DNA from 2 places in the Dorea amylophila genome. Region 2 is predicted to be linked to the other one. Evidence: a T-box and tRNA genes for the amino acid it is inferred to sense, from the RefSeq annotation. Region 2 holds a T-box; the other holds one or more tRNA genes.
What was found. The T-box of region 2 lies ahead of OCV72_RS07630 (valine--tRNA ligase). A T-box ahead of a tRNA ligase gene usually reads a tRNA of that ligase, here a tRNA-Val.
Positions count from the first base shown of each region.

Region 1 (16,502 bases), on a different contig from region 2:
GAATAGAGTATTATGAAATGTCACATCTTTTCTCTCAATGGGGAGCAAAGTATGCACCGAAAGTTGTGGCAGAAGTAGACGGAAAAGAAGAAAAGATCTTTGGATGGCATACCCCGGCAGTTGGCGAATATACCCGATTCCTGAAGGCTTTTCTTCCACAACTAATTGAAAAATTAAAAGAATGGAACATTGATCAGGTTACATATTTCCATATTTCGGATGAACCGAGAGAAGAGCATCTGGGAAGCTACCGTGCGGCAAAAGAATCTCTGGGAAATATGCTGGATGGATTCCATACATTTGACGCATTGTCAAGTTATGAATTCTACCGTCATGGGCTAATTGATAAGCCAATTCCGGGAAACAATGAAATCGAAGAATTTTTGGAACATGGGCTGACAGATATGTGGACTTATTATTGTACCGGCCAGTTTTATGAAGTGAGCAACCGATTCATGTCTATGCCGTCCGCAAGAAACAGAATATATGGAGTCCAGCTTTATAAATATAAGATTATCGGAATTCTCCACTGGGGATATAATTTTTATAACAGTCAGTTCTCGATAGAACATATCAATCCATATGAAGTGACAGACGCAGGAAATGCGTTCCCTTCGGGGGATCCATTCTTGGTATATCCGGGTGCGGACAGAAATCCGGAAGAATCTATCCGGATGATGGTTCATTATGAAGCATTGACAGATCTGCGGGCACTGGAACTTTTGGAATCCCTGACCAGCAGGGAACATGTGATGGAACTAATCGAAGGTGAATTGGCGGAGCCATTGACATTTAAGCGGTATCCGAAGTCGGATATGTATTTGATCATGTTGAGAAACCGGGTGAATAAGGAAATCCAGAAATTTGGTATTTAAGTTATTAACAATCCGCTGCCAGTCACGACTTGAAGGAAACAATAGATAAGGATTATTGTGAATGTGGAATGCCGTTAGAAACAATTAGAGAGTCAGAAGCACCGTTAAAGGAACGAAGCGAACGTGTTTGAGGCGAACGCCGAGTTTGAGCGTAGTTCCTTTGCTTTTAGGTGATTCTGACTCTCTTAGTGTTTCTTATGGTATGGAACCTGAACAAGAAGCCTTATCTATTGTTTCCTTCAAGGATTGAGAGGCCGCTTTCCCGTTAATAAATTAAATCCCAAAATACACTGCTGAATACGCCGAAAGATCCAGCACAGCTTTCCCATCCGTAACCTTCACTTTCTTCTTCGTATACTTCTTACTTCCTCCAAATGTTACATCATCACTAGCCAGAATCACTTCCAGTTCCTTTGCATCCGTTATTGGAAGCTCATATCCTTCCTGATCCTCATTCGAGAAATTAAAGACAGCAACGATACGATCTTTTCCATCTGTTCTTTCAAACGCATAGATACAGCGCTCTTCCTGATGGCAGTCCAGCCACTGAAATCCTGTATTCTCATAATCTTTGGCAGAAAGAGCAGGAGTTGTCAGATACAGATGATTCAGTTCCTGCATGAAGTGGTGGAAAGTATCGTGTATCGGATACTTCAGGATATCCCAGTCCTGCTCACGCTTTTCATCCCATTCGCGGAGCTGGCCGATCTCGTTACCCATGAAGTTTAATTTTTTTCCCGGATGTGCGTACATATACATATAGAACGCACGCGCCTGTGGAAATTTCTCTTCGTATTCTCCATGCATTTTCTGGGCGATGGTTGCCTTTCCGTGAACCACCTCGTCATGTGAAAGCGGAAGAAGGAAATCATCGTTATAATAGTACATCATGGAGAAGGTAAGCTTGTGATAATCGCGGCTTCTGTATTCCGGTGCGGTGCGGAAGTAGTCAAGTGTATCGTTCATCCAGCCCATATCCCATTTGTAATCGAATCCAAGTCCGCCCTGATCTACAGGTTTTGTGACACCTTCAAAAGAGGTGGAATCTTCGGCGGAGAGCATGGCTGTCGGATGCATTGTCTTTAATCCGCGGTTCATTTCACGGATAAAATCCACCGCATTATTGTTAACACCTCTTGCAGGTTCGCCCTGCCAGTAGATGATACGGCTGATGGCATCCATGCGGATTCCGTCTACGTGATAGATACTTAGCCAGTAATTTGCAGCAGACTGAAGGAAGCTTCGGACTTCGCCTCTGGAGTGCATAAAGTTACAGCTGCCCCATTCGCTGACACCGACATCCTGGTGTGGATATTCATAGAGTGCAGTTCCGTCATAGTCGGACAGTGCATAGTGATCAACGGCAAAATGTACCGGTACAAAATCCATGATGACACCGATGTCATTCTTATGGCAGGCATCAATGAATTTCATCAGTTCTTCGGCAGTTCCGTAGCGGGCGGTCGGACTGAAGAATCCGGTGTTCTGATATCCCCAGGATTCATCACATGGATGTTCGCTGAGCGGCATAATCTCAATATAATTGTAATCATTTTTTTTCAGATAAGGAATCAGGATATCGATCATTTCCACATAAGTATACCAGTCGTCTGCTTTTTCAGAAGGCTTTTTAAATGATCCGAAATGCAGTTCATAGATGTTCAGCGGCTTGTCCTTGCATACCGAACGCTTCTGCATCCATTTGCTGTCTTTGAATTTATAGTGGGACAGATCGCGGATGATGGAAGCAAAGGCCGGGCGTAGTTCCATGCCGAAGCCGTAAGGATCGCAGTGCTCTACGCAGTTTCCGTCCTGTCTGTAGATGCGGTACTTGTACATCATGCCCGGCTTTGCACCTTTGGCATAGCATTCCCAAAAATTGCCGTCATAAGTTTTGTTCAGTTCCCATTCCTGCCAGTCGTTAAATTCCCCAATGACTGTAATGCGTGATGCGGCAGGTGCAAAGGTACGGAATGTGGTTCCGTCTTTGTCCGGGTGTGCGCCGAGAAATTCATAAGCGTCGAATATTTTTCCTGTGTAAAATCCGTAAAAATCCATATTAACCTCCGTGAAAATGCAACGTAAAAGATCAACTGTCGAAAAGATAATGGACAGTAGTTGCTTTTTTGATTTATAATTATATTATAAGAAAAATGCGAGGAGGTATCCACCAACAAAACCGACGAAAGGATGGATAACCGACGAATATGAGAAAATGTTGGGAAATGGGAGGTAAGATGGATCTTAGAATTGAGAAAACAGAGCGGGGAATCAAGAACGCATTTATCGAACTGCGTTCCAGGAAACCTTTGGAAAAGATAACAGTAAAAGAACTATGTGAAAGCGCAAGGATTAATAAGTCTACCTTTTATGCGCATTATAAAGATATCTACGATTTGTCAGATGCGATGGAAGAAGAAGTAGTACAGTCGATTGCGAACAGTATCCAGCATCCGGAATATCTGCTGGAGCATCCGGCAGAGTTTGCACGGGAACTTCTGATGGCTTATGTATCGCAGAATTCCCTGACGGCGATTTTATTTTCCGGCAGTCAGGCGAATCATTTTGCGGATAGTATCGAGTGGAGCATCAAGCAGATGATCTTTGAAAAATACCCGGAATTGAAAGAAGATACAGCAATGAATGTGATGCTCAGCTATTGTATCCAGGGAAGCTACCACGCTTACCAGAAGAATCGGAGCGGAGATATCATGACGGTGATCGATGTGATCGCAGGGATGACGGGAGCGATTCGATCGATGTATGAAGAACGATTGGGGGAAAGCAGATCATGAATCTGGAACAGCCGTGTATCCGCATTTCGGTGCGGAATCTGGTGGAATTTATATTAAGACATGGAGATATTGACAACCGGACCGGAGGGGCAGATAAGGATGCCATGCAGCAGGGCAGCCGCATACATCGGAAAATCCAGAGACAGCAGGGGGCAGAGTACCGTGCAGAAGTTCCGTTAAGATATCAGATCCCGTGTGATGGATTTATCCTGAGTGTAGAAGGAAGAGCGGACGGAATCATACAACTTCCGAAGCGTGTGGTGGTCGACGAGATCAAAGGTGTATTTAAAGATCTGAAACGTCTGGAAGAGCCACAGCTTTTGCATCTGGCACAGGCAAAATGCTATGCATATATTTATGCAGAACAAAATAATCTGGAAGAGATCGGAGTGCAGATGACGTATTGTAATCTGGATACCGAAGAGATCCGCAGATTCCGGGAGACATATACCCGGGCAGAACTTAAAAAATGGTTCGAAAAGCTGGTATCTGAATATGAAAAATGGGCAAGATACCAGATGACATGGAGAGCAAAGAGAAATGCTTCCATTAAAACCGTAGAATTCCCATTCGAATACAGAGATGGACAGAAGAAACTGGTTGAGTCTGTATATCGGACCATTTTAAGAAAAAAGAAATTATTCATCCAGGCACCTACCGGAGTCGGCAAGACGATGGCGGCCGTATTTCCGGCGGTGAAAGCTGTCGGGGAAGAACTGGGAGAAAAGATTTTTTATCTGACGGCCAGGACGATTACCAGAACGGTGGCAAGTCAGGCATTCGCGATTCTGAGAGAACAGGATCTGAAGATGAAGGTCATCACATTGACGGCAAAAGAAAAAATCTGTTTCTGTGAAGAAACCATCTGTAATCCGGATGTGTGTCCATATGCAAAAGGGCATTTTGACCGTGTAAATGATGCCGTTTATGAACTGCTCACATCGACAGACGAGATGAGCCGGGAAGTATTGGAAGAACAGGCAAGAAAATGGAATGTATGTCCATTTGAAATGGCACTGGATGTATCACAGTGGGTAGACGCAGTTATATGTGATTATAATTATGTTTTTGATCCAAATGCACATCTGAAACGCTTTTTCGGAGACGGCGTCAAAGGAGAATACCTGTTTCTGATCGATGAGGCACACAATCTGGTGGAACGCGGCAGGACGATGTACAGCAGCAGTATTTGCAAGGAGGATTTTCTGAAGATCAAAAAGCTGGTAAAATACGGGGAACCGAAACTTGTCTCGGCGTTGGAGAGCTGCAATAAGCAGCTTCTGGAATTGAAAAGAGAATGTGATGGCTGCCAGATACTGAACAGTGTGTCACATGTGTATATTAAGCTTCTGTCTTTGATGACGAAGCTGGAAGAGTTTATAGAAGACTGTAGAGATGAAGTGATACGGAAAGAGGTGCTGGAGTTTTACTTTGGTATCCGTAATTTCATATATATTCATGACCGGCAGGATGAAAATTATCTGATCTATTCAGAACTTAGTGAAGAAGGAAAGTTTTACCTTCATCTGTTCTGTGTCAATCCGGCAGGATGTCTGCAGGAATATATGGGGAAAGCAAATAGTACGATATTATTTTCGGCAACATTTCTTCCGATCAATTATTATAAAAAACTGTTATCTACAACAAAGGAAGACTATGCAATCTATGCGGAATCTCCATTTGAACCAGGCAAAAGATTATTGCTTCTGGGAAATGATGTCAGCACGAAGTATACCAGGCGAGGACCGGAGATGTACCGGAAGTATGCAGAATACGTGATGCATGTGATAAAAGGAAGAACAGGAAATTATATTGCATTTTTCCGTCTTATCGATTCCTGGAAAAAGTCTGGGAAGTATTCATGGAATTGCCACAGGAACAGATTGAAGTTGTAGTACAGTCCCAATATATGACGGAGCAGGAACGGGAAGAATTCCTGAAAAAATTCGAACAGGAAAGAACACACAGCCTGATCGGTTTCTGTGTGATGGGTGGTGTCTTTTCAGAAGGAATTGATTTGACGGAAGATAAACTGATCGGGGCAATGATCATCGGGACAGGACTTCCGCAAGTGTGCCTGGAACGGGAACTTTTAAAGTATTATTTCGACCGGAAGAATCTGAATGGATTCGATTATGCTTACCTGTATCCGGGGATGAATAAGGTGTTACAGTCCGCAGGAAGAGTTATCCGGACCGATCAGGACAGAGGTGTGATCACACTGTTGGATGACCGGTTTATGGACAGACAGTGCCAGGAGGTGTTCCCGAGGGAGTGGAATGATTTCCAGATCTGTAACAGTGAAAATATTGAAGAAAAGATTGCAAAATTCTGGAAGGCGGAAGAACAGACAGATACGAAATAAGCAGCATTAAAAAGAAAAATACCATGAGGAACATATGCTCCTATGGTATTTTCCGTCATGCATCCGAAAGATGTATTAAAAATAAGATAAAAATTCCTGCGCGGCCTTGGATATCGGGACTTTCTCGTTATATGCGATGACAAGCTCCCTTTCCGGAAGTACTTCTTTTGTCTCGACAATGAAAAGCGAATCCGAATCGGAGGTTTGAGAAAGGCAGAAATCCGGAATAAATGCAATTCCAAGTCCGATGCGGGCAAGGTCAATGAGAAGATCATTACTGCTGAGTTCAATCTCCGGAACCAGATCCAGCTGGTTCTGAAGAAACAGATTGTGCAGATATTCACTGGTCGTACTTTTTCTGTCCAGCATAAGGATCGGATAGTTCAGAAGTTCTTTGAAAGAGAGCTTCTTTCCTTTTAATTCCTCAAATGCCTTGTCTGCGATAAATACATCCTGAAAATCTTTGATTTTTTTTACATTCGGAACATTCCCGAGATAAGCATTCGGTGAATTGACAACGATCAGATCCACCTGTCCGGTCTCAAGGAGTTCTACACAGCGAATGGATGTCGCATTGGTAACTTTGATATGCGCTCCGGGAAATTCCCGGTGGAAACGTTCCAGATAAGGTACCAGAAAATACCGGCAGATCGTGTCACTGGCTCCGATATGAAGCTGTCCTCCGCGTGCGCCGACATCGAGGAGCTGGCTTTCGCCGCGCTTGATCAGGCTGATCGCCGGTTCGATGTGGCGCAGAAGGATCTCGCCTTCGGTAGTAAGACGGACTTTCTTGGTACTCCGGATGAATAAGGTCTGATCCAGCTTCTTCTCCAGTGCCTTGATGGACTGGCTGACAGCCGACTGTGAGATGAACAATTGCTTGGAGGCTTCCGAAAAGCTTAAGGTGGAAGCTACATAGTAAAATACTTTATATAATTCATAGTTAATATCCATGATAAGTCCTCCTAATGAATCTTAACTGTATTATAAGTGAAATGAAAGAAAATTACAACCGTATTTATAAATAGAAGTGTTATAATAATGAAAAGCAGGAGGAAAAAGACTTGAAGAAGTTAACAACGATCATATCTGTTACGGCCATGATGTGTGCAGTGATGGCGGCACTGATATTTAGTATATGGCTGGCCGTATATGGAGACAGTAATTACAGGTTTTATAAAAAAGAATATCAACGCTATGAAGTGACGGAAGATCTGGATATGAGCATAGACCATGTCATGTATGTGACAGAACATATGATGAATTATCTGATCGGGAAAGAGGAGGAGCTGTCGGTTGTGACGACAGTGGAAGGAAGAGAGCAGGATTTCTTTAATGAAAGAGACCGGCTGCATATGCGTGATGTCAGGAATCTGTTCCTGGGAGGAATGAAAGTCGGAGTAATCTGTCTGGCTGTGGCAGCAGTTATACTGGCGGTACTGAGAAAACGGGAAGAAGACTGGAAGAGACTGTATTTCAGAACATATTCGATCGCACTGAGTGCCTGGCTGGTCATAGGCGTACTGCTGGGGATTGCATTCTGTGTAGATTTTACAACGTGTTTTACGATTTTTCATAAGCTGTTTTTTACCAATAATCTGTGGGTATTCGACCCGGAGACGGATTATATGATACGGATGCTGCCGGAGGGATTCTTTTCAGATATGGTGATCCGCATCAGTGAAGTGTTTGGTGGAGTGCTGCTTCTGATATGGATTGTATTGTTTTTGGGAAAAAATAATTGCAAAAAGGAAGAGAAAAAAGTTGATTAATAAGTGTGAATTATAAAAGTGTTTAGATATATTAATTGTATTAAATAATGATTGTTGTGTTATACTAACAATAGAAAATGTGTAAAAATTCATTTGTGGAGGATTACTTATGAGCAATGTAAAAAGAGTGTACGTGGAGAAAAAATCAGGATTTGATGTACAGGCAAAGGAACTTAAGACCGAGATCCGAAGCTATCTTGGAATCAAAGACGTAGACAGCGTCCGTGTACTGATCCGTTACGATGTGGAAAACGTATCGGATGAGACATTTGAGAAAGCATGTAACGGCATCTTTTCTGAGCCACCTGTAGATACATTATATAAAGAAGAATTTCAGGCAGAAGAAGGAAGCAAGATCTTTTCCGTAGAATTTCTTCCGGGACAGTTTGATCAAAGAGCAGATTCCGCTGTGCAGTGTATTCAGTTTATCAAAGAAGACGAGCAGCCGGTAATCCGCACTGCGACTACTTACGTGATCCATGGTGGAAACGGAACTGTTTCGGATGAAGAATTCGAAGCAATCAAAGAGCATTGTATTAACCCTGTAGATTCCAGAGAAGCACAGGAAGAAAAACCGGAGACACTGGTTACTGTATTCGATGAGCCGGCAGATGTAAAGATCTTTGACGGATTTAAAGATATGGAAGAAAGCAAACTGAAAGAATTATACGATTCTCTCGGACTTGCCATGACATTTAAGGATTTCCAGCATATCCAGAATTATTTTGCGTCAGAAGAAGACAGAGATCCTTCTATGACAGAGATCCGTGTTCTGGATACCTACTGGTCAGATCACTGCCGTCATACAACATTCTCGACAGAACTTACAGATGTTTCGTTCGGCGATGGTGATTACAGAGAGCCGATGGAAGCAACTTATAAACAGTATATCGCTGACCACAGTGAGATTTTCAAAGGAAGAGAAGATAAGTTTGTCTGCCTGATGGATCTTGCACTGATGGCAATGAGAAAATTAAAACGTGAAGGAAAGTTACAGGATCAGGAAGAGTCTGATGAGATCAATGCATGCAGTATCGTTGTTCCAATCGAGGTAGACGGAGTGGAAGAAGAGTGGCTTGTAAACTTTAAGAACGAGACACATAACCATCCGACAGAGATCGAGCCATTCGGTGGTGCTGCTACCTGCCTTGGAGGAGCTATCCGTGACCCATTGTCAGGACGTACTTATGTATATCAGGCAATGCGTGTTACAGGAGCCGCTGATCCTACCGCATCTGTAAAGGATACATTAAAAGGAAAGCTTCCACAGAAGAAACTGGTCAGAGAAGCAGCCCATGGATATAGTTCATATGGTAACCAGATCGGCCTGGCAACCGGAGCGGTAAAAGAAATCTATCATCCGAATTATGTTGCAAAACGTATGGAGATTGGAGCAGTGCTTGGAGCAGCACCGAGACGTGCGGTTATCAGAGAGACATCGGATCCTGGAGATATCATCATTCTTCTTGGCGGACGTACCGGACGTGACGGCTGCGGCGGAGCAACCGGATCTTCCAAAGTACATACAGAAGAGTCCATCGAAACATGTGGGGCAGAAGTGCAGAAAGGTAATGCACCGACAGAAAGAAAGATCCAGAGATTATTCAGAAGAGAAGAAGTCAGCAAGCTGATCAAGAAATGTAACGACTTCGGTGCAGGCGGAGTATCCGTTGCTATCGGAGAACTTGCAGACGGACTTCAGATCGATCTTGATAAAGTACCTAAGAAATATGCCGGTCTTGACGGAACAGAGATTGCAATCTCTGAATCACAGGAACGTATGGCAGTTGTTGTAGATCCAAAAGATGTAGATGAATTCATGAAATATGCATCCGAAGAGAACCTGGAGGCAACAAAAGTAGCAGTTGTAACAGAAGATCCAAGACTGGTACTTTCATGGAGAGGAAAAGAGATTGTAAATCTTTCACGTGCATTCCTTGACACCAACGGAGCACACCAGGAGACAACGGTAGCAGTTGACATCCCGAACAGAAAAGACAGTATCCTTGTAAGAGAAGATGTGAAAGATGTAAGAGAAAAATGGCTTGGTATGTTAAAAGACCTGAATGTATGCTCACAGAAAGGTCTGGTAGAGATGTTCGACGGATCGATCGGAGCGGCTTCTGTATTCATGCCGCATGGTGGAAAATATCAGAAGACAGAGACACAGGCAATGGTGGCAAAACTTCCGGTATTAACAGGAGACTGCGATACTGTAAGTATGATGAGTTACGGATTCGATCCGTATCTGTCAACATGGAGTCCATATCACGGAGCAATCTATGCAGTGACAGAATCTATCGCTAAGATCGTAGCAGCAGGCGGTGACTACAGCAAGATCCGTTTCACATTCCAGGAATACTTCCGTCGTATGACAGAAGATCCACACAGATGGAGCCAGCCGTTTGCGGCACTTCTTGGTGCTTACAGTGCACAGCTTGGATACGGACTTCCTTCTATTGGTGGAAAAGACAGTATGTCAGGAACGTTTGAAGACATTGATGTACCGCCGACACTGGTATCTTTCGCAGTAGACATTGCAAAAGAGAAAGACATTATTTCACCGGAACTTAAGAAAGCCGGAGATAAACTTGTATGGCTTCGCATTGAGACGGATAATTACGATATTCCTGTATACGGAAAGGTTATGGATCAGTATGGTAAGTTTACCGAAGATATCCACAGCGGCAAGATCGTAGCAGCTTATGCATTAGACAGACATGGTATCGCGGCAGCAGTCAGCAAGATGGCTTTCGGTAACGGCATGGGTGTGAAGATTGAGCATAATGTAGATGCAAGAGATTTATTTGCACCGGCATTCGGAGATATCATTGCAGAAGTACCTGCAGATAAGGTGTCTGAACTTGGAATTACCTATACCGTGATCGGTGAAGTGACAGATAATGCGGCAATCGAATATAAAGATGTGAAGATCGCATTAGAAGAGGCAGTATCTGCATGGGAAGAAACACTGGAAAAAGTATTCCCGACCAATTCCGGAGCGGAAGGACAGGATGCGAAGGTGGAGACAGGATTATATGATACATCAGATATTTATATTTGTGACCACAAGATCGCTCAGCCGACCGTATTTATCCCGGTAATGCCTGGAACAAACTGTGAATATGACAGTGCGAAAGCATTCGAAAGAGCAGGAGCAAAGGTGATCACAAAAGTATTCAGAAATATGAGTGCATCTGATATCGTTGATTCTGTAGAAGTATTTGAAAAAGCGATCGAACAGTCACAGATCATCATGTTCCCAGGTGGATTCAGTGCAGGTGACGAACCGGACGGATCAGCAAAATTCTTCGCAACAGCATTTAAGAATGCGAAGATGAAAGAAGCGGTAGAAAAATTATTGAATGAGCGTGACGGACTGGCACTTGGTATCTGCAACGGATTCCAGGCTCTGATCAAGCTTGGTCTGGTACCAAGTGGAGAGATTACAGGACAGCAGCCGGATTCACCGACACTTACATACAACACGATCGGCCGCCATATCTCCAAGATGGTCTATACAAAAGTAGTAACGAACAAATCTCCATGGCTCAGAGAAGCAGAACTTGGCGGAGTATACACCAACCCTGCATCTCATGGTGAAGGAAGATTTGTTGCAAATAAAGAATGGCTGGACAAGTTATTCGCAAATGGCCAGGTTGCAACACAGTACTGTGATCCGGAAGGAAATATCACAATGAACGAAGAATGGAATGTCAACGGTTCTTACTGTGCGATCGAAGGTATTACAAGCCCGGACGGACGTGTACTTGGTAAGATGGCGCATTCAGAAAGAAGAAACAGAAGTGTGGCAATGAACATTTACGGAGAACAGGATATGAAGATCTTCGAATCAGGAGTAAAATACTTCAAATAATGAATGTTCAGGTGTCTGAGACTTCCGGTGATGAGATGAAAATTGACATCCTTGTATTATAATAAATGCAATTTAGAGCGCAATCTGTTTCATAAAAATGAATAAAACATGAGAAAAAGCACAAAACCCTTGCAAAATCTGCAAGGGTTTTGTAAAAAGTTGCAAAAAATAATAAAAACTGTAAAAAATATCTTGCCAGATACACTTGTTTGCTTTACAATAGTAAAGGACAAAGGCGTCAGGGAAAAACAGATGGCGTAAGTCATCTGCTTTTTTTATTCCAAAGCGTGTAGAAAAAACAGCCGGCGGCTGGATCGCAGTATTTGGACAAATTGTTGGACAGGGACGCTTTTGAAAAGGATACGTATATTATTTTAGGAGGTAGAAAGCTATGTCATATGTTGATGAAGTACTAGAGAAAGTAGTAGCTAAGAATCCTGCAGAGCCAGAATTCCACCAGGCAGTAAAAGAGGTATTAGAGTCATTAAGAGTTGTTGTAGAGGCTAACGAGGAGAAATTCAGAAAAGACGCTCTTCTTGAAAGACTTGTTGAACCTGAAAGACAGATCAAATTCCGTGTTCCATGGGTAGACGATAAAGGACAGGTTCAGGTTAATACAGGATACCGTGTACAGTTTAACAGCGCAATCGGACCATACAAAGGAGGATTACGTCTGCACCCATCTGTAAACCTTGGTATCATCAAATTCCTTGGATTTGAGCAGATCTTCAAGAACTCACTGACAGGACTTCCGATCGGCGGAGGTAAAGGTGGTTCTGACTTCGATCCTAAGGGAAAATCAGACAGAGAAGTAATGGCATTCTGCCAGAGCTTTATGACAGAACTTTGCAAATATATCGGAGCTGACACAGATGTTCCTGCAGGAGACATCGGAACAGGTGCAAGAGAGATTGGTTACATGTTCGGTCAGTACAAGAGAATCAGAGGCCTGTATGAAGGTGTTCTGACAGGAAAAGGATTAAGCTACGGCGGATCTTTAGCAAGAACAGAAGCTACAGGATATGGACTTCTCTACTTAACAGAAGAATTATTAAAGATCAACGGAAAAGACATCAAGGGAATGACAGTTGCAGTTTCCGGAGCTGGTAACGTTGCAATCTATGCAATCCAGAAAGCTCAGCAGCTTGGAGCGAAAGTTGTAACAGCAAGTGATTCTACAGGATGGGTATATGATCCGGACGGAATCGACGTTGCAGCATTAAAAGAAATCAAAGAAGTAAAACGTGCAAGACTGACAGAGTACAAGAACTACCGTCCTAATTCAGAATATCATGAAGGACGCGGTGTATGGTCTGTTAAGGTTGACCTTGCTCTTCCATGTGCTACACAGAACGAACTTCACCTTGAAGATGCAAAACAGTTAGTTGCTAACGGATGCGTAGCTGTATGCGAAGGTGCGAACATGCCTACTACATTAGAAGCAACACAGTATCTGCAGGAGAATGGTGTAATCTTTGCACCTGGTAAGGCTGCAAATGCCGGTGGTGTTGCTACATCTGCACTTGAGATGTCACAGAACAGCGAGAGACTGAGCTGGACATTCGAAGAAGTAGATGCAAAACTGAAGAACATCATGGTAAACATCTGCCACAACATGGACGATGCTGCAAAACGTTACGGAATGGAAGGTAACTATGTTGCCGGAGCTAACATTGCAGGATTTGAAAAAGTCGTAGATGCTATGACAGCTCAGGGAATCGTATAATATTTTCAAAAATGCCCCGCAGGCCTTGTGTTTGCGGGGCTTTTTTTGAATCAGATTAACGCACAGCGATTTTGAATTATTCCGGTTATAGAAGAAATTGTAGAAAAAATTTGAAAAAATCAAAAAAACAGTTGACTTTCCAAAAAACCAATGCTATACTAACGAAGTCGGTTCGAGAGAGACGACAAAATATATGGGATCATAGCTCAGCTGGGAGAGCATCTGCCTTACAAGCAGAGGGTCATAGGTTCGAGCCCTATTGGTCCCATACATTTTCTAAAATTGGTTGTGGCGGGATAGCTCAGTTGGCTAGAGCACACGGTTCATACCCGTGGTGTCGCTGGTTCAAATCCAGTTCCCGCTACTGATTATGGCGGGATAGCTCAGTTGGCTAGAGCACACGGTTCATACCCGTGGTGTCGCTGGTTCAAATCCAGTTCCCGCTATTTTTGTGCCAACGTATGCGGAACAAGCTGCCTGTGGCAGGTTTGCTGCATTTCTATATATCGTAACACAGCAAGAGAGTCGGAAGTATCCGGTTCTTTTTTTGTTGTTTAATTTTATATATCGAAGTATACAAGAAAAGCAAAATCGTCTATAATACATTACATGTGATGTATAGAAACAGGAGGGATAGGAATATGGTACCAAGAAGCAGTTTGATCATTCGTTCGCTTGCCGGGGCGTATATAACTTATCTGGGAGGAAAACTTTTAGTGGATTCGCTGAAGAATCATCCGGACAATTATGTGTTTTATGCGGGAGCCGGGGTTGTTTTTGTGATCATAGGAATCTTCTGGCTTGGAAAATATGGTTCAAAGCTTATAAAAAAGGAATATCAAGATGACAGTGTGATGGGACAATTAAAAGATAAGGAAGAACAGTCAGAAGAAGCAGAAACAGAAGAAGCAGAAACAGAAGAAGCAGAAACAGAAACAAAGGAAGGAGAATAATATATGCGTGTAGGTATGGGCTATGATGTACATAAATTAGTAGACGGAAGAGATCTGATACTTGGCGGAGTAAAGATCCCTTATGAAAAGGGACTTCTTGGTCATTCGGATGCAGATGTATTATTGCATGCGGTCATGGATGCACTTCTTGGGGCGGCGGCGCTTGGAGATATCGGAAAGCACTTTCCGGATACCGATCCGGCGTACAAGGGAGCGTCCAGCATAAAACTTCTGGAAGAAGTAGGGAAATTAATTGATGAAAAATTATATGTGATCGGCAATATCGATGCAACGATCATCGCACAGCGCCCGAAGATGGCACCGCACATTGAACAGATGAGAAAAAATGTGGCAGAAGCACTGCACATTGAAGTTGAACAGGTGAACATCAAGGCAACAACGGAGGAAGGACTTGGATTTACCGGAACGGGAGAAGGTATTTCTTCTCAGGCAATTGCAAGTCTGGATACGATTGCTAATTACAGTTACAGAGTCGGACCAGCAGAAGGCGGATGTGCCGGATGCGGCGGATGTATGAAAGCGCAGGACAGATAAGAAACTTGTTGGGAAGGAAAATCAAAATGAAAATAAGAAAACTGGAAACAGGAGAAAAGCTGAATACAAGAAAACTGTACGAAGAAGTGTTTTCAGAAGACAGCAAAGACTTTGTTGACTATTATTACGAAGAAAAAGTAAAAGACAATCAGATTTATGTGGTAGAAGAAGACGGGGAGATACAGGCGATGCTGCATCTGAATCCGTACGAACTTGCAGTAAACGGCAGCAGAAAAGACGTGAATTATATTGTTGCTGTTGCAACGAGAAAAGCATATCGGAAACGTGGCTTTATGGCAGGAATGTTGAAACAGGCGTTAAATGATATGTATGCAGATGGAGAGACATTTACATTTCTGATGCCGGCATCGGAGAGCATCTATCTGCCATTTGATTTCCGGACGGTGTATGAACAGAATCGGGCATATTATGATCCGAAAGCGGAAGTGGAAGAAGGTACAGATGTGACGGATGCCTCAGTGGAAGATGCAGAAAAAATGGCTGTTTATATGGAAGGCAGGCTGTCGCAGTCGTATCAGGTCTACGCAAAAAGAAATACAGCTTATTATGAACGTCTGATCAAAGAATATGCAAGTGACGGAGGGGCATTAAAGATATATAAAAAAGAAGGAGCGGTCACAGATATTAAGATCGCGGCAGAGGCTGAAGAAGTAGATGGGGAAAAACCTAAGATTATGATCCGTATCATAGATGTCAGACGGATGCTGATGTCTTTGAGACTCAAAACATTTATGGGAACATGCTTTACGGTGACAGATCCGGTTATCAAAGAAAATAACCGATGTGTCATGATTACGGGGACAGAATTTTCGGGAGTGATGCTGATGGATGGAAAGCCGGAAAACAGTGAAGGAACACTCACCGTAGCGGCGCTTACGAGCCTTGTATTCGGTGTGAAGACCGCAGAAGAAATCTGTGCGGATGGTGATGCAGTCATGTCGGATCGAATGAAAGAAGAATTAGATAAGATCATTCCATTGTCACGGATTTATCTGAATGAAACGGTATAAAGAAGAATCTTTTGTTTTTCTTTAGAATTTTCTGAAGTCACCCTTAAGAAATACCGGATAGGATGATAATAACAGAGGAAAAAGCTGGAATCAGGAAAAGGATGAAAAATGTGATGGAGATGAATCATGTACTGGTCGTAGAAGACGACAAGGAAATTAGGGAAGGCGTGGAGATATATCTGAAGAGTCAGGGCTATGAAGTATTTCAGGCGGCTGATGGTGCAGAAGGACTGGATGTTATAGAAAGGGAAGATATTCATCTGGCAATCGTGGATATCATGATGCCGGTAATGGATGGAATCTCTATGGTCGTAAAACTCAGGGAGAAGTATGATTTCCCGGTGATTTTTCTTTCTGCAAAATCAGAAGAAGTGGATAAGATCATGGGATTGAATATGGGGGCTGACGATTATGTGACAAAGCCATTTACTCCGATGGAACTGCTTGCCAGAGTCAATTCGCAGCTTCGCAGATACCGCAGGTTTATGGAACGGCTGGAGGATAAGAACGAAAATTCCAGGATCCATACGATAGGCGGACTGGAGATCAATGA
Region 1 is NZ_JAOQJW010000019.1:51,958-68,459, reverse strand. It holds gene OCV72_RS12325 (DUF4091 domain-containing protein) at 1-875, shown strand, start outside; gene glgB (1,4-alpha-glucan branching protein GlgB) at 1,149-2,933, opposite strand; gene OCV72_RS12315 (TetR/AcrR family transcriptional regulator) at 3,113-3,670, shown strand; partial or broken gene OCV72_RS12310 (helicase C-terminal domain-containing protein) at 3,667-6,035, shown strand; gene OCV72_RS12305 (LysR family transcriptional regulator) at 6,111-6,989, opposite strand; gene OCV72_RS12300 (TIGR01906 family membrane protein) at 7,100-7,807, shown strand; gene OCV72_RS12295 (phosphoribosylformylglycinamidine synthase) at 7,917-11,684, shown strand; gene gdhA (NADP-specific glutamate dehydrogenase) at 12,076-13,410, shown strand; tRNA gene OCV72_RS12285 (tRNA-Val) at 13,606-13,678, shown strand; tRNA gene OCV72_RS12280 (tRNA-Met) at 13,701-13,774, shown strand; tRNA gene OCV72_RS12275 (tRNA-Met) at 13,783-13,856, shown strand; gene OCV72_RS12270 (hypothetical protein) at 14,052-14,363, shown strand; gene ispF (2-C-methyl-D-erythritol 2,4-cyclodiphosphate synthase) at 14,367-14,918, shown strand; gene OCV72_RS12260 (GNAT family N-acetyltransferase) at 14,945-15,949, shown strand; gene OCV72_RS12255 (response regulator transcription factor) at 16,063-16,502, shown strand, end outside.
Region 1: it has a tRNA-Val gene. The T-box ahead of OCV72_RS07630 (valine--tRNA ligase) is inferred to sense a tRNA for this amino acid. The anticodon was not compared.

Region 2 (16,502 bases):
CTGACATGTATCGGCTGTCCGATGGGCTGCCCTCTGATCGTGACAATGGAAGCCGGTGAAGTGATCAGTGTAACAGGAAATACCTGCAAACGAGGAGACGTATATGCAAGAAAAGAAGTGACTAATCCAACCAGAATCGTAACTTCTACGGTAAGAGTATCCGGCGGTGATGCGGATATGGTATCGGTGAAGACAAAGGAAGATATTCCGAAAGGAAAAATCTTTGAATGTGTGAAAGCACTGAAGAGTGTGGAAGTTCCGGCACCGGTACATATCGGAGATGTACTGGTGAAGGATGTGGCCGGTACCGGTGTGGATATTGTGGCGACGAAAAATGTAGAATCTATATAAAATTTACAACCGCTACAAAATACATAATGGATATGAAATATACAAAATATGTGAAAATTTGCTATAATGGGTTCAGATTTAAAAAGATAAAAATGGAGAGATGATCGTGGAACCATATTATTATAGCAAGATGAACAAAGTACAGCAGGCAGCCTATCATGCAATTCGGCAGGGACTGCTTGAAATCTCAGATTCAATACAGATTCCAGGAATGGAGGCGGAGGAACTTTATAATGTATTCTTCCGCCTGCGTCTGGATCATCCGGAAATTTTCTGGGCAACCGGGTATAAGTACAAGTATTATCCGGATTCGCCCAATTTCATTTTTATCCCGGAATATTTATTTGATAAAAACAAAATAAAGGAACATCAGAAAGCACTGAAGTCCAGAGTAGAAAAGCTCGTAAGACCGGTAAAAGATAAATCCGAATGGGAAAAGGAAAAATATGTACATGATTTCATCTGTGCAAATGTACACTATGATAAATTAAAAAAGTCATATTCCCATGAGATCATCGGACCGCTCGGACAGGGTGTCGGGGTCTGTGAAGGGATTGCAAAATCAGTGAAAGTGCTGTGCGACGCACTCGGGATCTGGTGTATGATCGCAGTCTGCGGTAACAATCCGGAGAAAGGGATCAAATACCGTCATACTTGGAACATTGTGAGAATTGGTGGAAATTATTATCATCTGGATGCGACATTTGACAATACACTCGGAAATGACAAAAAAGAAATCCGCTACGACTATTTCAACCTGGATGATAAAAGCATTTTCAGAGATCATGAGCCGCTGATCGCTCCGGCACCAAAGTGCGAAGAAGGGGACCATTTCTATTATAAAGAGAAGAAACTGTCGTTTACAAAGACAGAAGATGTATATAGAAGAGCATTACAGACCGCAAAAAAAGGAAGAGTATTTACGTTTCACTGGCGGGGCGGTTATCTGACGAAAGCTGTTTTGGAAGAACTTCTGGAGCTGATTCAGAAAGCCGGAAAAGAAAAGCAGAAGAATGCAAGGATCAGTTTGAACTGGCCGCAGGCGGTATTGCGATTTGATTATGTAGAGGATCATGGGGAAGTGGAACCGGAAGTTGTGGTTGAAGAGGCAAATGAAGGAGAGAAAGAATAGTGGATGCATTTGTAATGTTGCAAGAGCTTCTGGAACAGGAACAGTTTGAGCTGATTTTTCCGGAGCGATCAATTTCAGGGCAACCGGATATCCGGCTGGTATATCTGATGAATGATGCGGTGGAAAGCTTTCTTGTATTTCACAATGCCAGAATGACAGGGGAATACAGACCGGACTATGAAGGAGAGATATCGGCATCGATGAGTTTTGAAGATAAGGAGTACATTCTTGTGGTCCATCAGGGAGATTCAGTCGTCACGATATTTTTCGAAGATCTGCTGACAGATGTCCATCTGTATAATTATGGGGAAATCGGACATTTCTGGATGAAGGATTATGAATATCTGCGGCAGCTGGAATACCGTCTGGCAATCATGAGAGACAAGTATGATTATCTGGGAGAGGAATACTGTACACCAGAGGAACGAAAGCTTGCGATGCTGGTGGATTTTCCGCCGCTTAATTACTGCTGTTATCCTGCAGTGCCGGAACAATACATCGTCCCAAGAGTAGAGCCATGGGTGCCGACAGAAGAAGCAATTGCAGTGATGGAGAAACTGGCCGCAGAGGCGGATGATAAAGGATTGCTGAAGATATTAAAGAACTACCGGAAACATCCAAAGCCATATATTGCAAAGAAAATTGCAGCAATGCTTCACCGGAATGCGCATGCAAAAGTGGTCGATCTGTTGGATGAAAAGTTGAGAAAAACAGTTTCAGGCTACAAGAAACGTTCATTTGGAGAAGAGATGGATGTAAGATGTCAGCAACTGATGCACAAGGTGGAAGAAAGAAGACAGCAATTGCAAAAGGAAGGAAAAGATTCTGTTATTTTAAGAGAAGAACCATTCGAGATTGCAAAAGACAGTATCGGTTATCAGATTCATCTGATGATCTGGGAGAAGGGAATCTTAAACAGGAAAGTGAAAATAGAGAGTTATTCGCTGGAAAAGAAAAAAGAATAGCAGATGCTTGTCCGCATGCCAGTATTAAAAATGGGCATCCACACCGGATGCCCAAAAGGAAAAAAGTTATGAAAAAGAAAAATGATATATATAAACTCGGTTGTTAGCTTTTATTAAATAACCGAAGGATTTTTTAGGCGAAGCCAGATCAGATAAAAGTTGCTTCATATTTCTGATACCTGAGTGACTTCTTTGTTGTTGATGATTATATAATACATGGCAAATGTTTCTAATTTGTGTTATAGAGCTAAAGAAAATATGAAAAATCTTAAGATAATCTGTAGGAAATCTAAAGTGAGTAATAAGACTTCCGATAGAAGAGGTTGAGAAAGTGTTAGCACAGTAAAAGCCCAAAAATTATCCCTGTGTAACTGCTGCTCTGCTGAGTTTATTCAGCTTTCTGATAGATCAGGCGGCTATCACCGCTTTTCAATGTAGTATGCCCACAGCATGTGAAGCCTAATTTGGCGAGCAGATGCTGCATCGGGATATTATCATCGTGTGTATCAATCTTAATATTCGGAAACTGTTCATAAGCCCAGTTCAGGCAGAAGGTGGCAATGCCTTTCGTGTCCGGTGCTGTGGCAACTCTGTGAACAACGGCATAAGGGCAGGAATTCAACCAGGAACCGTCAATGTTCAGATAATCGGGATCTTCTTCCGGATGAAAATAGAATACACCGCCAATCCGTTCCCGGTCATTTGCCCGGATGATACAGACATGTAAGCAGCCGGAACGGATGTCCTGTGTAGTCAGTTCTAACGGAGGATAGTTGTCCTTCCACTGGTCAGGGTTTCCATGTTCTTTCATATATTCCCGGGCATAGGCATAGATTGCAAGGATATCCGGGAGGTCATTCATTGTCGCTTTTCTGATCTGCATAAAAATCTCCTTTATATATAAAGCGTTCGTTTATTTTCGTAATTGTGGGAATATCTCGATACTCCGTTCCAGAATTCCCTTCATGTATGCAATCGCAGTGCCATAATTTGTGATCGGGATATCTGCATCATCGGCACATTTCAGGCGGTATTTCATCTCACGCTCGTTCAGCATACATCCACCACAATGGATGATCATCTTATATCGGGTCAGATCCAGAGGAAATTCGGTTCCGCTGGTAAATTCAAAGGATACGTCTTTTCCGGTATATTCGCATACCCAGCGAGGCAGTTTGACAGTACCGATATCGTCACACTGACGATGGTGGGTGCAGCCTTCGCTGATCAGAATGGTATCTCCGTCTTCCAGTGTGTCTAATGCACGTGCGCCTCTGACAACGGTTTCCAGATTCCCCTTGTATCTTGCAAAAAGGATAGAAAATGAAGTTAAAAGGATATCAGAAGGTGTATCTTTGTCAACTTCTTTAAATGCCTGACTGTCGGTGATCACAAGCGCAGGTTTTTTGCCCAGTGAGTCCAGAGTGCTCTTAAGTTCCGTCTCTTTTACCACAATGGCAGTTGTACCGGCATCGAGAAGATCACGGATCGTCTGCTGTTGCGGAAGAATCAGTCTTCCCTTTGGTGCCGCCGAGTCGATCGGAACCACCAGCACGACAAAATCCCCGGGTTTTACAAGATCACGCACAATGAATCTGGAAGAATCCTCAGAAGGAACCAGAGATCCGAGCCGTTCCTTCAGTTCATGAATATGAAGATGTTCGGTGGTATTGGTCCACAGAATATTTTCCAGAGGAATCTTATATTTCAGGTGTGTGGATACGATCATTTCCTGGTGTACATGTTCGGATACCAGATCAGCTTTATTGAGGACGAGCAGGAGAGGAATTTTTTTATCCTGTATACGTGTAAGAATTGCATTGTCCTGTGGGGTGATTCCGGTGGTTCCATCAACTACAAGTACAGCAATATCTGTCTTGTTCAAGACCTGATAGGCTTTCTGGATACGAAGTTTTCCGAGTTCTCCTGTGTCATCGAGACCTGGAGTGTCAATCATGACAACCGGACCAAGCGGAAGTAGTTCCATGGCTTTGAACACCGGATCGGTCGTGGTTCCGCGTACATCGGATACGATTGCCAGATTCTGTCCGGTAAGTGCATTGATCAGGCTTGATTTTCCGGCATTACGCCTGCCAAAGATTCCGATATGTGTACGTTCTGAAGAGGGTGTGCTGTTTAAACTCATGATGTATTCCTCGCTTTCTGACAGCTATGTGTAAAGCTGACCATATAAAAATGTTAAAACTGTATGAATCTGCGGTATTGTTCAATGATTAAATATTCAGGGAATCTCCACGGTCTGTTACAACCTGATATCCAACGGATTTCATCCGCATTTCCAGACAATGTCTGCACTGGGCGGATTCATCTCCGGTACAGATCTTATTATCATATAGAAGATAATCTTTCCGGACTTCCGTCGGTGAGAGATTTGGCATTACAACATTGGCTCCGGCAAGGATTCCGAGTTCACGTCCTTTCGGATGGATGGTTCCAAGTGCAGTTGTGGCCGGAAGCAGAACCTTTGGAATCATCAGACGAATCAGACCAAGCATATATAAGGTAAGCTCCAGTGTTCCCGCAGCTTCTCCGGCAAATGGGGTATCATGGTGTGGGATGAACGGACCGATTCCAATCATGTGTGGATTCAGTTCTTTCATGAAAAGCATATCTTCTGCCAGATATTCCGGTGTCTGATAAGGCGATCCCACCATGAATCCGCAGCCGACCTGATAACCGATGTCCTTTAAGTTACGCAGACACTGCTGTCTGTGTCTGGGACTAAGATTTGATGGATGAAGCTGTCTGTAATGTTCGTGATTATAAGTTTCATGACGCAGAAGATAACGGTCGGCGCCTGCATCGAAGTAAGCCTGGTAACTTTCTTTTGATTTTTCACCGATGGAGAGGGTGATGGCGCAGTCGGGATATTGCTCTTTGATCATTCGGATCAGATGGATGATGCGTTCATCTGTATAATAGCCGTCTTCTCCACCTTGCAAGACAAAGGTACGGAAGCCAAGGTCATATCCTTCTTTACAACAATTCAGGATGTCTTCTTCTGACAGACGATACCGGTGTGCGTTTCCATTGCTTTTCCGTATGCCGCAGTAGAGACAGTCATTTTTACAATAGTTGGTAAATTCGATCAGTCCGCGCACGTAGACGTCGTGTCCGTAATAGCGGTGGCGCTCTTTGCGTGCCAGGGAAAAGAGATATTCGGAAAGTTCCGGAGTGCGTCCCTCGATCAGTGTGATCCATTCTTCTTTGGTAAGTGTATGTTCCTTGTGTAATTTATCAATGAAACTTTTTTGATTTTGGTTATCTGTATTCATTTATAGTTGTCCTTTAATTGCTGGTTGTTGATAATCATCTCCATATAGTATATCATACTAATTAATAAGAGTAGACAATAAATTCATTGGAAACTTTGGAATGTAGTGTGGCAGCATAAATAAAAAGGAAAGGAAACAAATTATGGGAATCGGCAAAAGAATATTAAATGTACTGATCGGACTGTTGTTTATCATAAGTGTAACGGTATTGGGATCAAGTTTTCTGGCGAAAAAGGTATTGGTGGATGCAATCAGTCAGGCAGGAGTCGATACTGCAATTTCACACCGGATGATGGATGCTGTATTCGGTTATGCAGGAGCGGATGATACGGAATGGATCGCAAAGATACAGAACAAGATCGAGAAAAACGGAGAAGTACAGGCAATTACACAAAAGGTCATGAACGAGATAACAGAGGATCTTTCCAGCGGAAAAGCGTACAAAGACGTAGATGTAACAAAAGAACTGAATCGGATTCTGGATGACAGTATGCAGGAAATTAAGGATACGAATCCGGAATTAAATGACGATATGCTGGCAATGATGAAACAGCAGTTGAAAGAAGAACTGGTTGATGTGCAGGATGTGCTGAACAGCTATGCTTCAAACCTGTATGATAATATGAACGATACCAGTACGGTGCAGGGAAAAGTTGCAAAGCTTTATACCATATTATTGTCTATGCCGTGCCGTGTGGCAGCGGGAGCAGCAATCCTGATTCTTGCGGTTCTGACGATTCTACTGGGCTATCCAAGATACAGAGGTCTCTTTTCACTTGGTGTAGAAGGTCTGATCTGCGGTGCTATCTTTGCGCCGGGAATCGGACTTATGGGAAATAAGGTACTCAGCTTACTGACGGACAGAATACTTGGACGTACGATTGATGTGAATTTGAAGGCATTCCTTTGGATGGGATGTATCTCTGCCGGAGCAGGAGTGGTATTCCTGCTTGCAGGGCTGATCGTGAGCTGGAAAGATGACAGATAAAAATCCAAAATTTTGAAATATGGAATTGCATGTTATAAAAAGACATGTAAAGCTGCATTAAAGATTGAAGAATAGGAGCTGATTCAAACATGGAAACACAACATATCATCCACAATTTCGAACCAATCTACAATGAACATTCCAAAATCCTGATGCTCGGAACCATGCCGTCTCCGAAATCCCGTGAAGTCGGCTTCTACTACGGCCATCCAAGAAACAGATTCTGGAAAGTTGTATCGGATGTCTGTGGAGAAGCGTATCCGGAGACAAGAGAAGATAAGATTACATTTGCATTAAGAAATGGTATTGCAGTATGGGATGTGTTGGCGGGATGTGATATCAAAGGAGCAGATGACAGCAGTATCCGCAATCCACAGCCGAATGATATGAGCAGGATACTTGAATGTGCTGATATCAAAGCAATCTTTACGACGGGAACGAAAGCGTTCCAATTATATAAGAAGTTCTGTTATCCGAAGACTGGGATTATGGCAATCGGGTTACCATCCACCAGTCCGGCAAACTGCAGAACATCGTATGAGCAGCTCTATGAAGCGTATTTTGAAATCAGAAAATATCTGGAATAAGGAGTCAGATATTTTCTGATATCAAAGCAAGAGAGGATATAGTATAATGGATAATCTGGTGTTTAGTTTAAATGCAACAGTTCCCATTTTCTTAATGATGGTATTGGGACTGTTTTTCAATAAGATCGGGTGGATGGACGAAGAGTTTGCCAATAAGATGAACAAATTCGTCTTCCGGATACCACTGCCGGTATTATTATTCGGCGATCTGGCGGTCGTAGATATCAAGGAAGCGTGGGATACGAAATTCGTAATTTTCTGTTTTATTATTACATTGATCAGTATCACGATCGCAATTGGAATCTCCTGCCTGTTGAAAGACAGAAGCATCCAGGGAGAATTTATCCAGGCGGCTTACCGGAGCAGTGCGGCGCTTCTGGGAATCGCATTTATCCAGAATATCTATGGTAATTCCGGACAGGCACCATTGATGATCATAGGAAGTGTACCGCTTTATAATATTATGGCGGTGGTTGTGCTGTCATTTTTCAAGCCGGGACAAAAAAGCATGGACAAAGCACTGGTTAAGAAGACACTGATCGGTATCATTACGAATCCAATCATCATCGGTATTGCAGCAGGTCTGTTATGGTCGGCGCTGAAACTTCCGCTGCCGGTGATCTTACATAAAGCGGTCAGCAGTATCGGCGGCGTAGCAACACCGATGGGACTGATGGCAATGGGAGCAACCTTTGATATTAAGAAAGCGTTTGGCAAGATCAAACCGACCGTGATCGCCGCATTTATCAAATTAGTGGGATTTGTAGCAGTGTTCATGCCGCTTGCAGTAGTAATCGGATTCCGAAGAGAGAAACTGATCGCAATCTTAGTCATGCTTGGTTCAGCAACCACGGTCAGCAGTTATGTCATGGCTAAGAATATGGGACATGAAGGTGTCGTGTCATCAAGTGTAGTTATGCTGACGACGATGTGCAGTGCATTTACGTTAACGGGATGGCTTTTCATCATGAAATGTTTCGGTCTGGTGTAACTCCTTAAGAGTTTCTGAAAAATCCCTAAAATCCTTGACAAATGGGGATTCGATGGCTATCATATTCAGTAGTTTATACGTAAAGGCATTGATGAAGAGGAGTACACGTAAGTTCGTCCATACCAGAGAGAGTGATCCATCGGCTGAGAGACACTTAAGGAATACGAGACGTAGGAAGGTAGCTTCGGAGCCGGATGAGTGAACCTGAGACATATGATAAGACGGTAGTAGTTCATCCCGGAGTCGTTCCCGTTAAAGAATAAGATGAGATATATGGGGAAGAGTTTTCCTGTATAATGAAGGTGGTACCGCGACTACAATCGCCCTTTACGTAATGTAAAGGGTTTTTTCATGTAATAAAAAAATGTGAAAAAAGTGTGAAATGAGGAGGAAACTATGAGCGAAAACCTGGAAAAGACTTACAATCCCAAAGCGATTGAAGCAAAGTTATATGAAAAATGGTGTGATAACAAATATTTCCACGCCGAAGTTGACAGAAGTAAGAAACCATTTACCACAGTAATGCCGCCACCGAACATTACAGGTAAGCTTCACATGGGACATGCCCTTGATAATACACTGCAGGATATTCTGATCCGTTATAAGAGAATGCAGGGATACAATGCACTCTGGATTCCGGGAACAGACCATGCAGCTATCTCGACAGAAGTTAAGGTTACAAACCAGTTAAAAGAAGAAGGAATTGACAAGAAAGAATTAGGAAGAGAGAAATTCCTGGAAAGAACATGGCAGTGGAAAGAAGAATATGCCGGAACGATCGAGGGACAGCTTAAAAAATTAGGTGTATCCTGCGACTGGGACAGAGAGCGTTTTACAATGGACGAAGGATGTTCCAAGGCGGTAGAAGAAGTATTCATCAAATTATATAACGAAGGATATATTTACAAAGGTTCCAGAATCATCAACTGGTGTCCGGTATGTAAGACTTCTCTTTCTGATGCAGAGGTTGAACATGAGGAGCAGGACGGATTCTTCTGGCATATCAAGTATCCAATCGTTGGAACAGACGACTATTTGGAGATCGCAACGACACGTCCGGAGACATTACTTGGAGATACTGCGATCGCAGTTCATCCGGATGATGAAAGATACAAAGACATCGTAGGAAAGATGTGTAAACTGCCTCTGACAGACAGAGAAATCCCAATCGTTGCCGATTACTATGTAGACAAAGAGTTCGGAACAGGTGCGGTTAAGATCACACCGGCACATGATCCGAACGACTTCGAAGTTGGAAAACGCCACAACCTGCCAGAGATTAACATCATGAACGATGATGCAACGATCAACGAGCAGTACGGTGGAAAATACGCCGGAATGGACCGCTACGAAGCAAGAAAAGCGATGGTAGCTGATCTGGAAGAGCAGGGATATCTGGTAAAAGTGGTTCCACATTCTCATAATGTAGGAACACATGACCGCTGTCACACAACCGTAGAGCCAATGATCAAGCAGCAGTGGTTCGTTAAGATGGAAGACCTTGCAAAACCAGCGATTGAAGCGATCAAGAACGGCGACTTAAGATTCGTTCCGGAACGTTTCAATAAGATCTATCTGCACTGGCTTGAGAATATCCGTGACTGGTGTATTTCCCGTCAGATCTGGTGGGGACACAGAATTCCGGCTTATTACTGCGACGAGTGTGGTGAAGTAGTAGTTGGACACGGCGCACCGGAGAAATGCCCGAAATGCGGATGCACACATTTTACACAGGATGAAGATACACTGGATACATGGTTCAGTTCAGCACTGTGGCCATTCTCAACACTCGGATGGCCGGATAAGACAGAGGATCTGGATTACTTCTATCCGACAGATGTTCTGGTAACAGGCTATGATATTATCTTCTTCTGGGTAATCCGTATGGTATTCTCAGGATATGCACATACTGGAAAAGCACCGTTCCATACAGTATTTATCCATGGTCTGGTCCGTGACTCACAGGGACGCAAGATGAGTAAATCCCTTGGAAATGGTATCGATCCGCTGGAGATCATCGATCAGTATGGTGCAGATGCACTTCGTATGACATTAATGACAGGTAATGCACCTGGTAATGATATGCGTTTCTACAATGAACGTGTAGAAGCAAGCCGTAACTTTGCAAATAAAGTATGGAATGCTTCCAGATTTATCATGATGAATCTGGGCGATAAAGAACTGAAAAAACCGGCTGATTTTACTGTACGTCCGGCTGACAGATGGATCATGTCCAAGTGCAACAATCTTGTAAAAGATGTAACAGAAAATATGGACAAGTTTGAACTTGGTATCGCACTTTCCAAGATATACGACTTCTTATGGGATGAATTCTGTGACTGGTATATTGAGATTGCAAAATACCGTATCTACCATGCAGAGGAAGATCCACAGGGAGCAAACGATGCATTATGGACACTGAAAGAAGTACTGAAGAAATCTCTGAAACTGCTTCATCCATATATGCCGTTCGTTACAGAAGAGATCTACAGCAAGTTAGTACCGGAAGAAGAGTCACTGATGATGTCTGACTGGCCGGTATATGAAAAAGACTGGAACTTCCCGATCGCAGAGAACATTGTAGAGCACTACAAAGAGATCATCCGTGGTATCCGTAACGTACGTGCAGAGATGAATGTTCCAAATTCAAGAAAAGCAACTGCTTATGTTGTATGTGAAGATGAACAGCTCGGATCAGGTCTTGCAATGTTAAGTAATGCAGCTCAGAATATGGCAGCACTTAATAAACTGGTACTTCAGAAGACGACAGAAGGCATTGCGGAAGACGCAGTATCTATTGTAGTTCCGGATGCAACGGTATATCTTCCACTGGAAGAGCTGATCGACTTTGAACAGGAGATCGAACGTCTGACAAAAGAAGAGGAAAGACTGACAAAAGAGATCGCACGTTCAAACGGAATGCTGAACAACGAAAAATTTGTAAGTAAAGCACCGGCTGCAAAGGTTCAGGAAGAAAGAGAAAAACTGGAAACTTATCAGCAGATGATGGCTCAGGTAAAAGAAAGGCTGGAAGGATTAAAAGCAAAACAGTCTTAAGAGAAGAAAGTTATAAATATTAAAACCTATAGACAACCATATATTTCCGCAGTTATCAGTAACAGGATAGCTGCGGATTAGATATCAAAGGGGATTATATGAAAAAATTTCAGTTAAAGAAACCGGATATCAAGGGAAAAATCCGCAAAATAAGAAATTTGAAGAAAGAGGATGTCATTGCATACTGGAAAGGCAGACATGAACGACGCGAGAGAATACTGGAAGCAAGACGTAACAGTGCATTTGCAAAGAAGATGCAGCCGGTCTATGCATTCATGAACCGATTCTCTTTGATATTTCATGCACTGCTTGCGTGCATCATTAACTTTGCAATAGAAGCAATTTCCAGACATTCGCTCGCTGCTGCCTGGAACTATATGACAGGAACACCGTTGGTATTTTTGTACAATGCGTTTATGATCTTCGTAACCTTCTCTATTGTATATCTGTTCAAGCGGAGGATCTTCGTCCGTATCATCATCAGTGCGTTGTGGATTATCCTCGGAATTGCCAATGGATATATCCTGCTAAAGAGGGTTACACCGTTTAATGCACAGGATCTTAAAATCGCAGGAGACGGAATCGCACTGATCAATAACTATTGTAATGGCTTTGAAGTCGTTGTGATCGCTATCGGAGCAGCTGCGCTTGTGGTCTGGCTGGTCTCGATGTGGAGACGCGGCGGACAGTATACAGGAAAGCTACACCACGTAGCATCGCTGCTGGGAATTGTTGTGTGCTGCATACTTTACACATTTGTCACGAATGCAGCAATAGACAAAAGAGTAGTATCTACGTATTTTGGAAATATTGCATTTGCCTATGAAGATTACGGTCTTCCATATTGTTTTTCGGCGAGTCTGTTCAATACCGGAATCAGTGAGCCAAACGGGTACACAAAGAAAAAAATGGCAAAGATCAATAAAAACGGAGAGCTGAATAAGAGCACAACAAGCCGTTCTTCCGATGAACTTCCGAATATTATTGTAGTACAGCTGGAGTCATATTTTGATGTGGCAAATGCAGAGTTCTTTACCACATCTGAAGATGCGTGTCCAAACCTGCATAATTTATACCAGAATTATTCATCCGGATATTTCAAGGTACCGTCGGTGGGAGCCGGTACGGCAAATACAGAGTTTGAAGTACTGACAGGAATGAATCTCCGTTACTTCGGACCGGGAGAATATCCATATAAGACATACTCGAAGAAACATCCGACAGAGAGTGCTGCAACCGCACTTGCCGCACTTGGATACGGGACACATGCATTGCATGATAATACAGGTAACTTCTATAGCCGTGCCAATGTCTTTAACAATATGGGATTTGATACATTTACCAGTAAGGAGTTCATGAATGTCCTTCAGACGACAGAGAACGGCTGGGCGAAGGATGAGATCCTGACACAGCATATCATGGAAGCCATGGATACATCAGATCAAGAAGACTTTGTATTCACTGTCAGTGTTCAGGGACATGGAAACTATCCGGAGACGCAGTTGATCGAAAATCCAAAGATCAAGGTTGAAGGAATTGAAGATGAAGCACTAAAAAATAAATGGGAATATTATGTGAATCAGGTCTATGAGATGGATCAGTTTGTTGGTGATCTGATCAAGGCAGTGGAAGCAAGAAAGGAACCGTCTGTAGTTGTATTTTATGGGGATCATCTTCCAACCATGGGACTGAAAGCAGAAGACTTAAAGAGCCGTTATTTATATAATACAAATTATGTGATCTGGGATAATGTCGGACTTCAGAAACAGGACAAGAATATTCCTGCTTACCAGCTGATGTCAGAGATCCTGAACAGACTGGATATTCATTCCGGTACAGTGTTCAATTACCATCAGCAGAGAAAAGGAACGAAGAATTATCTTTCAGACCTGGAACTTCTGCAGTATGATATCCTGTATGGAAAGCAGTATGTTTATAACAATCATCCTCCGATCACGGAAGGGCATATGGTAATGGGAATCCGTGATGTGTCATTGAGCAGTATTGTTCCGCAGCTCAGCAGCGGATATAGTCTGTACGGCGAGAACTTTACAAAATACAGCCGCGTATATGTGAATGGAGAAAAGCAGAAGAGCAGTTTCCTGAATAATACACGTATTAATCTATCAGAGACAGAATTGCAAGACGGAGATGTAATACAGGTCGGACAGGTTGGCTCCAGTGATACAATCTTCCGGATGTCCGATAAATATATTTATCAGAACGGACAGCTTGTAAAACAGGAAGGTACAGCAACCGATAAGAACAAATCTTGGGTGGATCAGGAATATGATGTTAAATAAAAAAGAACCAGAAGTGTTCACATATGAAGAGGCAGCCGCATATATCGAAGAAATTCCGAAATTTACAAAAAAACATACGCTGGAGCACACAAAATTATTTTTAAAAAGATTAGGAAATCCGGCAGTGGACAGGAAAATCGTCCACGTTGCCGGAACCAATGGAAAAGGGTCTGTATGTGCATACTTACAGGCCATACTTATGGCAGAGGGGAAGAGAACCGGGTTCTTTACATCCCCTCATCTTGTATCTGTAAATGAAAGGATACGGATGGATAATGTACAGATAGATAATAAGACATTTCTTGAAGTATTCCGCAAGGTTTTAAAAACAGTCCGCCGGATGGTGGAAGATGGAATCGAACATCCGTCTTATTTTGAATTTTTATTCGGAATGGGGATGACTGCATTTGCAGAAACAGATGTAGAATATATTATCCTGGAGACCGGACTGGGAGGAAGACTGGATGCAACAAATGCGGTTGAGAAGCCGGCACTGTCCATCATTACGTCTATCAGTCTGGATCATACGGCGATTCTTGGTGATACGATCAGGAAGATCGCAGTTGAAAAAGCCGGAATCATTAAACCAAAAGTTCCGGTATTCTTTGACGGAAGTAATAAAGAAGCGGCAGAAGTAATCCGGACAAAGGGAGAAGAACTGGGCGTATATTGTAGAGAAGTCACGAATCATGCGTATGAAATCCGGGAAGTTCACCGGAAATATATTGCATTTTCCAGACGGAGTGCGTATGATAAAGATGTTATCTTTCAGGTGCCGATGTGCGGATGCTATCAGGCGATGAATGCAGAACTTGCACTGGAAGCGTCGGAATATCTGCTTGCGGGAGAAGAGATACATATGGACCGGTGGAAACAGGTACTTGCACAGCTTCACTGGGAAGGACGTATGGAACGGATCGGAGCACATATCACGGTAGACGGTGCGCATAATCCGGGTGCAATGCAGGCGTTTGTAGAAAGCGTAAAGGCACTGGATGAGTCTGAACGCGGTGAGATGATATTATTATTTTCCGCAGTATCGGATAAGAAGTACGATGAGATGATAGAATACCTGTGCGGGAATCTGGATGTGAAAGCATATATCGTCACACAGATCGAAGACGAGAGAGGTGTTCCGGTTGAGGAACTTGCAGATATCTTCCGCCGGTATACAGACAGACCGGTGTATTGTAAAGAACGATTGGAAGATGCCGTCAGAACGGCACTGGATAAACGGGGGGAGTCAGGAGAGATATACTGTCTTGGCTCATTATACCTTGTAGGGATGATAAAAAAGTTACTGGCAGGAGGTGCCATAGATGCTTGATTTTGAAGAAGAATTAAAGAAATTCCAGCCTAGTCTGGAAGTAGAGGAACTGGGAGATGCGATTTACCAGGATGATCTGACAGATATGACAGATCTTTTAAGAGAAGTGATCGAACAGACGAAGCAGGACGATCCACAGTAAACTGCGGCAAAGAAAAGCGGTTACAGTTCACAGGGAAGAATTCCGGAATGGAAAGTCTCAGCGCTGTATGAACAGTAACGGAAATATAGAGGGAAGTATATGGATTATACAACAAAATTGGCGTATCAGTCGAACTACTGGTATAATGACGGGCTTAAAAGAGCGAACATCCGGGATCTGACCGGAGCAATCACATCGCTGAAAAAGAGTTTACAATATAACAGAGATAACATCGCATCGAGAAATCTTCTGGGACTTGTCTATTACGGAAGAGGTGATGTGGTAGAAGCACTGACGGAATGGGTGTTAAGCAAGAATCTCCAGCCGAAAGAGAACATTGCCAATTATTATATTATAAAGATAAAAGAGAAAAAAGACGAGTTGGATCAGATCAATCAGGCGATCAAAAGATACAATCAGGCACTGGATTACTGTTACCAGCGTTGTGAGGATTTGGCTGTACTCCAGCTTAAGAAAGCAATTGAGATGCATCCGACATATGTGAAAGCATATCAGCTTCTGGCACTGCTTTACATTATGGATGAACAGTATTCCGAGGCGAGAAAGAATATCCGGATCGCACACAAGCTGGACAAGACAGATGATATCACCATGCGTTACATGCATGAACTGAATCAGGTGCGGAAGTCAAGGAATGTGCGCCTGGTCGATGATAAAGATACGGGAACGAAGAAAAAAAGAAGACAGACGGTAACTTATAATATCGGAAATGAAACGATCATCCAGCCTGTCGCATCCGGTCTTAAGGATAATGTCGGATTGCACACAATGATAAATATTGCAATTGGTGTAGCTGTCGGAGTTGCGGTTATGGCTTTCCTGGTCATGCCGGCAGTATCTGCATCCAGACAGAGCAAGGTGAACAAGCAGACGGTGAAGTTCAGTGATCAGATTGCGACGCAGAAGTCACAGATCAGTGCACTGAAAAAAGAACTGGAAACATACCGTACAGATACCAAAGCTGCAGAGGAACAGAAACAGACTGCGGAGGTGACAAAGTCAAGTTATGAGTCACTGATGACGATTGTATCGCATTATTCAACCGGAGATATGAGTAATTCTGCGCTGGCAGAAGAACTGCTGAAGATTAATGCAGATACACTTGGCACATCCGGAAAAGAAGAATATGACAGTCTGACAGAGAAGATTTATCCAAGAGTCTGTGAAAGCCTGTATGCAACATCCCAGAAGAATTATCAAGTGGCAAATTATGACACGGCGGTAACAAATCTGGAGCAGGTGGTACAGATGGATGAGGGATACCAGAACGGAGAGGCCATGCTTTTGCTTGCGCAGTCTTATGAAAAACAGGGTGAGCAGGATAAGGCGAATGCGTATTATC
Region 2 is NZ_JAOQJW010000010.1:12,737-29,238, forward strand. It holds gene OCV72_RS07585 (DUF1667 domain-containing protein) at 1-351, shown strand, start outside; gene OCV72_RS07590 (transglutaminase domain-containing protein) at 458-1,483, shown strand; gene OCV72_RS07595 (DUF3878 family protein) at 1,483-2,448, shown strand; gene OCV72_RS07600 (GNAT family N-acetyltransferase) at 2,837-3,331, opposite strand; gene hydF ([FeFe] hydrogenase H-cluster maturation GTPase HydF) at 3,362-4,594, opposite strand; gene hydE ([FeFe] hydrogenase H-cluster radical SAM maturase HydE) at 4,683-5,744, opposite strand; gene OCV72_RS07615 (GAT domain-containing protein) at 5,887-6,732, shown strand; gene OCV72_RS07620 (DNA-deoxyinosine glycosylase) at 6,822-7,319, shown strand; gene OCV72_RS07625 (AEC family transporter) at 7,366-8,310, shown strand; T-box leader at 8,390-8,641, shown strand; gene OCV72_RS07630 (valine--tRNA ligase) at 8,707-11,367, shown strand; gene OCV72_RS07635 (LTA synthase family protein) at 11,466-13,670, shown strand; gene OCV72_RS07640 (bifunctional folylpolyglutamate synthase/dihydrofolate synthase) at 13,657-14,997, shown strand; gene OCV72_RS07645 (hypothetical protein) at 14,990-15,139, shown strand; gene OCV72_RS07650 (tetratricopeptide repeat protein) at 15,239-16,502, shown strand, end outside.